2 regions of the Fusibacter sp. genome follow, and region 2 is predicted to be linked to the other one. Evidence: a T-box and tRNA genes for the amino acid it is inferred to sense, from the RefSeq annotation. Region 2 holds a T-box; the other holds one or more tRNA genes.
The links. A T-box is a leader RNA that pairs with one kind of tRNA and senses whether it is charged. The one in region 2 lies ahead of alaS (alanine--tRNA ligase), so its partner is inferred to be a tRNA-Ala.

Region 1 (4,416 bases), on a different contig from region 2:
AAGTGAATTTTGAACAGCTTGTTGAAGAAGCAGAACAGTGTTCTGACGTTCATTTAGAATAAATATATTACCCTTGTAGTTTAGTGGATAAAACGCCACCCTCCTAAGGTGGAGATGAAGGTCCGAATCCTTCCAGGGGTACCATTTTACAAGGAGTTGATTATGAAAATGGAATTCATCAAGAAAATTTTTCCTACTATTATCAAATACACAGAAAAGGTACCTAACAAATTTGCTGGTGTTGCTTTTATGTGTTTCATTAAAATACTTCCAAAGTATCGTTTTGATGTAGGATTGTTAAAGCATGAAATGACGCATGTTTTGCAGTGGTACTTCTGGTTACTAATTAGTATGTTAATTAGCTTAGGATTACATTTTTTCAATCCTGAAATGTTTGATGATACTGTGTTTGGATATGGATTAATTATTGGTGCTTGTTTGCATGGTGCAATGTACACATTAATTCCAAAGTATAAACTATTTGCTGAAGTGATGGCATATAGAGTACAATTACATTATTGCGATAAAGATCGAGTAGATCTATTTGCAAAATTCATTACTGAACGATATAATTTGGATGTTGATATCGAAGAAGTCAAAAAACTCCTTCGAAAATAACAAGTTATAAAACTGTTGACTTTTAATATAAATAGTTAGAAGATTAACTCAACTTATGAAACTTTTTGAGAGATTATTTAAAATGACTACAATCAAAACAAATATTAATAATATGGCGAATGCGACCGATAAAGGATTGCAGGCTGGGTTTTGATCTGAAGACATTAAGATAAGATTTAAAAACCCAGTTTCAAAACTGGGTTTTTTCGTTTCTGGAGCTATAGCTTAATTGGTAAAGCACTTCACTGTCAATGAAGAAGATGCGAGTTCAACTCTCGTTAGTTCCGCCAAATATGGCTCTATAGTTCAATGGTAGAACACTCGGCCGATAACCGGGATACGAAAGTTCGATTCTTTCTGGAGCCACCAAATTTGTTATAAGGGGCAGCCCCTAGACGCACCGTTGGACTCGGAGATGTAACAAATATGCCTTGTAAACATTGCTGGTGATGCCCTCTTTCGTAAAGAGGTTAAAGTTGGTTCGAATCCGACACAAGGCTCTAAGGTAACGCTATGATGTAATTCCTAGACTAAGCGATCATAGACATGCGTAAAGGAAACCTTAAAGAATTATGCTCTTATAGTATAATGGTTATTACACAACTGTGGTATAGTTGAAATCTCAGTTCGATTCTGAGTAGGAGCTCCAATTTGCCTCTGAAGCATTTAGGGATGATGTTCGCACTTGTAATGCGAGGAAGACAGTTCGATTCTGTCCTGAGGCTCCAATTATGTTGAGGAGGTATGTAATGAATCAGCATGAACAAAAATTACTGACGAAGTTAAACTTCTCAGGACAAAGAGTATTACAAATTGTAGGTGACAATGAATATCGTGCTGCAAAAGGACTAGAACAAAGAGGTCTAGTAAAAATGAAATGGAATAGTCGAGCTCAGAGAGGTGAAATAACTCGATTATAGTTTTGGTATTGTCCAATTCCATCTGAGATACAATAGAAAAGCGACTAACTTTTTGAGTATCGATAAAGAGACTATGGACTTAGTAGGATGTAGTGATCCTACTAATTTTGGTGCTAAATGCAAATTGGCGAGCAGATTGCCTCATAAGCAATTGACAGTGAGTTCGAATCTCTCTAGCACCACCAATACTCATGTACAGCCTTGTTTTAACGCGCGCAGGGCTAAGGTTGGATAAAGTAGGTTCGAGTCCTACCATGAGTGCCAATGGAAGTGTAACAAAAATTGGCTTTGTAGCGGTCTTTTAAACCGAAAAATGTGGGTTCGATTCCCACCGCTTCCACCAATGCCTCCTTGGTGTTTAATGGTTTTAGCACACTCGGCTTTTAACCGATGAGGTGAGGGTTCGAATCCTTCAGGGGGTACCAAATTATTTGGGGCTATAGTTCAGTTGAGAGAACGCCTGCCTTGCAAGCAGGAGGTCGAGGGTTTGAGTCCCTCTAGCTCCACTCGGGCCAGACACCCATGAGTTGCAACTCTATTTTCGGTCTGGCACAAGCGTAGGTTCGTGATGACTACGGTGGTAGTGGAATCACAAAAGTTTAATTCCGATGAGCCCATCCTGGTATTGGGGTCGGCCTGTTAAGCCGAACGTTTGGGGGTTCGAGTCCCTCCATCGGAGCCAATTCCAGTGTGGCAGAGTGGTAATGCAGCAGACTGTTAATCTGTGGTCGAAAGACAATCGTAGGTTCGAATCCTACCGCTGGAGCCAAATTTGGGGGTAGTCTAGGGATAGCAGGATGTGTCTTGCAAACACGACCGCTCGGTTCGACTCCGTGTACCTCCACCAAACATTTGGGAGTATCGTATAGTGGCTATTATACTCGGCTCTTAACCGATGAGACGAGGGTTCGAATCCTTCTACTCCTACCAATTCAATAGGTGCTATTATGCTCTGGATAATCCAAAACAACTTATATAATGAAGATGGATATGTTAAATTCATCAATGCATTAGATCGTCTAGGTAGTCAATACCTAACTGTAAAACCTGTTCCTTTTACAAATATCATTCTTCCTGCTGACTTTGATTCAATGACACAAAACGTTGATGATACTCCAGAGCCAGAAATCGATACAAGTCAAAAGATTGTTGTGATGGGAGCAACTTCACTAGTCCGAATTGCTAAGGCAAAAGGTTGGACACCTGGGTCGTTCTTGAATGAAAACTTCACCTATGAGAAATGGAAAGCTGGGTTTGGTCCAGAAAATATCTTAAATCCTGAATCTATTGTTTGTAAGTTTTCAGATGGTTTACCTGACCTATCTCAATTTGATGGGGATCTATTTGTTCGTCCTGTAGAAGACAACAAAGCATTTACAGGTGTTGTAATGTCCCAATATGATTTTCATGATTGGTTTCTTTCTATAGCTCATACAAAAGAAGTTGATTTTCAACCATTGCACGAAAATACAGAAATAGCAATTGCTTCATGTAAACAAATCTATGCTGAATACCGTTTCTTTGTTGTTAGAGGTATTCCAGTTACAGGTAGTATGTACAAACGTGGTAATCAAGTTCATTATGAAGAGTGCTTTGATGCAAACATCTTTCAGTTTGTAAATCATGTTATTGGATGTTTTCAAGGTCTACAGATGAATGTTAGATCACCGTCAGATGCATTTGTTGTTGATATTGCTGAAACACCAGATGGATATAAAGTTATTGAAATGAATAACTTAAATTCTGCAGGGTTTTATGCTTGTGATCCTCAAAAGATAATTTCTTCAATTGAGGAATTAGTCACGTATCACCTTTGATACTTTACAACTTCCATTAGATAATATCCTTTTTAATCGAAGGAGAAATTAATGAATACTTTAGTGGAAAGTGCGAATAATGTTTTACGTCAAACGTACATGTTGTTATCTGCAACCTTACTTTTCAGTGCAGCAATGACTGGGTTGGGTGTATTAATGGAGATTGGTCCAATCACATCAACTGTTGCTTGGTTGCTGGGTTTTGTGTTGATATTTGTTATTCCAAGATATCAAAATTCCCAAGCAGGAATTTACCTTGTCTTTCTCTTCACAGGTTTGATGGGATTTTCGTTAGGTCCTGTTATTCAAGCATATATTGATCTTCCAAACGGTTCAGCCATTATTGGAACTGCTACATTAGGTACAGGTTTAATTTTTGCTGGGTTGTCTGCATATGCCATCAAGACAGGAAAAGATTTTAGTTTTATGGGTGGATTTTTAATCTCTGCTTTGTTAGGTGTGATTATCATTTTGATTGCTAACTTGTTTATGCAAATTGCTTGGCTGCACCTATTAATGTCCTATGTGATCCTGTTGTTAATGAGCGGCTTTATTTTATATGATACTAGTGCAATTTTACATCGTGATGAGACCAATTACATATCTGCAACTGTTGGTTTGTATTTGGATATCATTAATATGTTCCTAGCTTTATTGAATATTGTTCGATCACTAATGGGAGAAAAATAATGTTACGAAATTCAGACATAAGTGTAACTGTCAAAAAAGAAAAGTTACTTGATGCATTACGTCACAATCGTGAAGTCCACGAAACTGACTATAACAAAGCAATTGTGATTTACTACCAAGATCTCACAAAACATTTAGAGGGTTTGCTTGAGTTTGCTAAACATAGTGAAAATCCAACGGATGGCTTTGTAGTTCCTTTTCAAGAGCCTCAGCTAAAGACTGATGAATATGACAAGTACATAACGATGTTGGAAATGTGTGAAGACACTGAATTTACACTATCCACAACAGAGTATGATCAAATTGTCAATGATAATTGGTCTTGGATCACACATGCAAAAATGTTGAATGCAACATATTCTGCGAGAATT
Region 2 (4,416 bases):
TTTCTAAAAGACGGATGCCGCTTTCGTAGGTTTTTGATATTTTAGGTGTATAGTTCGCAAAAATCTCTTGGTATATTTCTAGAGCGATTTCTTCATTTATGAGTTCCATCTTCTGAGCTTTTTGAGTTAAAGTATAAAGTTCATTGAGTCTTTCTGACATTTAAACACCTCATTCTACATAGTCTAATATTATTATCGGCATAATTCGACAAAATGTTAACAATTAATTCATAAGATAATGGCGTTTTAAAGTTGACTCAAATAATCGGATATATTATAATTAAGATGATTTCATAGTAAATAACTAGGAATTGAAGGAGAGGATAAATTTGAAACTATCAACGAGAGGCCGTTACGGTTTGAAAGCCATGTTTGATTTGGCATCACATTATGGTGAAGGGCCAATATCTCTTACAAGTATATCGGAACGCCAAGCAATATCTGTAAACTATTTGGAACAGCTTATATCACCACTTCGCAAGGCTGGCCTTGTGACAAGTATTCGTGGTGCACAGGGTGGCTATATGCTTGCTCGACCAGCAAGTGAAATTACAGTAGGCGTCATATTGACAACTTTGGAAGGTCCTCTTGCTCCAACTGACTGTGTTATTGAGGATGATGATGGTGAAACCTGTGATCATTCACAATATTGTGTCACAAAGGTTATTTACGAAAAAATTTATGAAAGCATCACAAGTGTTGTAAATTCAATTACTTTACAGCACATGTTAGATGATTATGAACAAAATCAAGACAGTCATATCATAGAAACAATCTGTGAATGTAAATAATGTTGATATTCTGGCGAGAAAGTATCAAATTAATGAAATAATATGTTTATGAGGAGGGTTCTTATGAAAAGGATCTATATGGACTATTCAGCAACAACTCCAGTAAAAAAAGAAGTTTTAGATGCAATGATGCCTTACTTTACAGAGACGTTTGGAAATGCATCGAGTATACATGGATTTGGACAAGATGCAAAACGTGCCCTTGAAGCTGCAAGAGCAACCGTTGCATCTACCATGGGCACAACAGCGGATACCCTTTACTTTACAGCGGGTGGTTCAGAGTCTGACAACTGGGCGCTAAAGGGTGTAATGCGTGCCAATAAGGCAAAAGGTAATCACTTGATTACAACTAAGATAGAGCATCACGGTATTCTTCATACTTGTACTGCCCTTGAAAAAGAAGGTTTTGAAGTCACTTATCTTGATGTGGATGGACAAGGTAAAATTAGCCTTGAGGCTCTTGAAGCTGCGATTAACGAAAAGACAGTTATGATTTCAATTATGTTCATCAACAATGAAATTGGAACAATGCAAGATGTAAAAGCAATTGGAGAAATTGCCAAAAAGCATAAAGTGATCTTCCATACAGATGCAGTTCAAGCTTATGGAAACGTTAAAATAGATGTGAATGAACTCGGTATTGACTTAATGAGTATCTCAAGTCATAAAATATATGGCCCTAAAGGTGTAGGCGCTCTTTATATAAGAAAAGGCATTAAAATTCAAAATATCATCGAAGGTGGTGCCCAAGAGCGGAACCGTAGAGCTGGTACTGAAAACGTAGCAGGTATCGTTGGTTTTGCAAAGGCTGCTGAACTAGCCATGGCTGGCCTTGATGCCCATATCGAAAGGTTATCGGCATTAAGAGACAGACTGGCAAAGGGCATCATTGAAAGCATAGATTATTCAAGATACAATGGACATCCTACGGATAGACATCCAGGTAATGTCAGTGTATGCTTCGAGTTTATAGAGGGTGAAGCCCTTCTACTCAGTCTTAACGCTAAGGGCATTGCGGGTTCAAGTGGTTCAGCTTGTACTTCAGGATCGCTAGATCCATCACATGTTCTTTTGGCAATAGGTTTACCACATGAAATCGCACATGGCTCTTTAAGACTTTCAATCGGCGACTTCACAACAGAAGAAGATGTGGATTATGCAATTGAAGCTTTAAAAGAAGTTGTTCATAAATTGAGAATGATGTCACCACTATATGATAGAGTTTTAGGAGGAAAATAAGAATGTATACAGAAAAGGTAATGGATCATTTTATGAATCCTAGAAATGTTGGCGAAATTGAAAATGCCGATGGTGTAGGCGAAGTTGGTAACGTCAAATGTGGCGATATTATGAGAATTTATATCAAGGTAAAGGGTGACGTTATTGAGGACGTTAAGTTCAAGACATTTGGTTGTGGTTCTGCTATTGCTGCATCTTCAGTCGCAACAGAATTAATCATGGGTAAAACAATTGAAGAAGCGCTTAAACTCACAAACAAGCAAGTTGTGGACGAGCTTGGTGGTCTTCCACCTGTGAAAATTCACTGTTCTGTATTAGCAGAACAAGCCCTTAAGGCAGCGATTTATGATTATGCAACTAAGAATGATCTACACTTTGAAGCCCTTAAGGATTTTGATCCAAATGAAGATCACGATCATCATGATGTGGTGGACATCGAGTTTTAATGAGAATGACACACTTTCTCGTATGAGATGATTTATAAAAAAGTCTTTATTTTTAAAAAAACTGTGATAAACTATTTATATTGAGAATATGAAATCGCTATGACGAAGAGGAGTAAGTCGCAACCCCAGAGAGAATTCTTTTGCTGAAATGAATTCACCGTGACCCAAGCAGCTTCTGAGCTCAAATATTGAACTAATAGTAGATGTTTGCGATTTGCAATCGTTATTTTGCAGTTTACCTTTAAGAGTGATTGATGCCTATGGCATCTTTAAGTAGGGTGGTACCGCGGTATTGTCGTCCCTACAGCTTTTGAAGGTTTTTTTGTTTTTTGGTTTAAATAAGCAAAAAAAGAATATTTTTTTTTAGGAGGACTAACTGATGAAATCAATGGGATTAAATGAAATAAGAAAAGCTTTTTTAGATTTTTATGCATCAAAGGATCACTACGTAACGTCAAGCTATTCACTTGTGCCACAAGGCGATAAGAGCTTATTACTTGTAAATGCAGGCATGCAACCCTTAAAGAATTATTTTATGGGGACTGAAGTGCCGCCTAAAGTACGTATGGCAACTTGTCAAAAGTGTATTCGTACTGGTGATATCGAAAATGTTGGCGTAACAGCAAGACATGCTACTTTCTTTGAGATGCTCGGTAACTTCTCATTTGGTGACTATTTTAAAGAAGGGTCAATTAAGTTTGGCTGGGAGTTCATCACAGAAGTTTTAGAACTTCCTGTTGAAAAGTTATGGCCATCTGTTTACCTTGAAGATGATGAAGCCTTTGCTATCTGGAGAGATGTGATTGGCATCCCTGAAGAAAAAATCATAAGACTTGGCAAAGCGGACAACTTCTGGGAAATCGGCACAGGTCCGTGTGGTCCTTGTTCTGAGATTTATTTTGACAGGGGTCCTGAATTTGGCTGTGGTGATCCAGACTGTAAGCCAGGCTGTGAATGTGAACGCTTCCTTGAATTCTGGAATCACGTCTTTACTCAATTCGATAAAGATGAGCAAGGCAATTATAACCTTCTTGAAAAGCCAAATATTGACACAGGTATGGGGCTTGAGAGAATTGCTTGTATCATGCAAGATGTGGATACAATCTTTGAAGTGGATACCATCAAATTTATAAGAGATGCGGTCATTTCAAGAAGTGATGTGGTCTACGGTGCTGATCGCAAGCAGGATATCTCAGTGAGAATTATCACAGACCATGTGAAGGCAGTTACCTTTATGGTTGGTGACGGGATTATGCCAAACAACGAGGGCAGAGGCTATGTTCTTAGAAGACTTCTCAGAAGAGCTGCAAGACATGCAAAAATGCTTGGTATGACAGGTAATATCTTAACAGAGCTCGTGGATTCAGTGATGGAAGCATACGGTGAAAGTTATCCAAACTTACTTGAAAGAAAAGACTATATCAAGAAGATTATTTCGGTTGAAGAGGAGAGATTCCAAACGACAATCGATCAAGGCTTAACGATTTTAACAGATTATATAGAGGCTTTAAAGGCTGAAAATCAAACGGTATTAAGCGGCGAAAATGCGTTTAGACTCTACGATACCTATGGGTTCCCACTTGAACTTACGCTAGAAATCTTAGAAGAATATCAAATGACAGTGGATGAAGATGCCTTTAAAGAGCAAATGACACTTCAAAAAGAGCGTGCTAGAACAGCTAGGGGCTCAGGCGATGAACTTGGCTGGGCGCAGGATGCACTTGGTCAGTTGCCTAAAGATATGGAAAGTGTCTTCATTGGTTATGACCAAATGACAGCAGAATCAAAGGTATTGGCTATTGTTGGCGAAACCTTACTTGATGAAGCCTTTGAGGGTATGGAAGTCACTATTGTACTGGATCAAACACCTTTTTATCCTGAAGGCGGTGGACAAGTATTTGATACCGGTAAATTATCCACAGGAACTTTTGAGGCTGAAG

Region 1: it encodes a tRNA-Ala, which carries the amino acid that the T-box ahead of alaS (alanine--tRNA ligase) is inferred to sense. The anticodon was not compared.

What each region holds. Positions count from the first base shown of each region.
Region 1 is NZ_JBVBZF010000001.1:128,815-133,230, forward strand. It holds gene AC220I_RS00695 (hypothetical protein) at 1-62, shown strand, start outside; tRNA gene AC220I_RS00700 (tRNA-Arg) at 70-144, shown strand; gene AC220I_RS00705 (hypothetical protein) at 163-618, shown strand; tRNA gene AC220I_RS00710 (tRNA-Asp) at 833-908, shown strand; tRNA gene AC220I_RS00715 (tRNA-Ile) at 914-987, shown strand; tRNA gene AC220I_RS00720 (tRNA-Thr) at 1,272-1,346, shown strand; gene AC220I_RS00725 (hypothetical protein) at 1,368-1,538, shown strand; tRNA gene AC220I_RS00730 (tRNA-Ile) at 1,648-1,723, shown strand; tRNA gene AC220I_RS00735 (tRNA-Lys) at 1,805-1,881, shown strand; tRNA gene AC220I_RS00740 (tRNA-Lys) at 1,884-1,963, shown strand; tRNA gene AC220I_RS00745 (tRNA-Ala) at 1,972-2,044, shown strand; tRNA gene AC220I_RS00750 (tRNA-Asn) at 2,143-2,220, shown strand; tRNA gene AC220I_RS00755 (tRNA-Asn) at 2,223-2,307, shown strand; tRNA gene AC220I_RS00760 (tRNA-Ala) at 2,313-2,385, shown strand; tRNA gene AC220I_RS00765 (tRNA-Lys) at 2,393-2,468, shown strand; gene AC220I_RS00770 (ATP-grasp domain-containing protein) at 2,486-3,355, shown strand; gene AC220I_RS00775 (Bax inhibitor-1 family protein) at 3,407-4,045, shown strand; gene AC220I_RS00780 (hypothetical protein) at 4,045-4,416, shown strand, end outside.
Region 2 is NZ_JBVBZF010000164.1:3,087-7,502, forward strand. It holds gene AC220I_RS15030 (hypothetical protein) at 1-160, opposite strand, end outside; gene AC220I_RS15035 (RrF2 family transcriptional regulator) at 330-791, shown strand; gene nifS (cysteine desulfurase NifS) at 855-2,030, shown strand; gene nifU (Fe-S cluster assembly scaffold protein NifU) at 2,033-2,476, shown strand; T-box leader at 2,567-2,782, shown strand; partial or broken gene alaS (alanine--tRNA ligase) at 2,856-4,416, shown strand, end outside.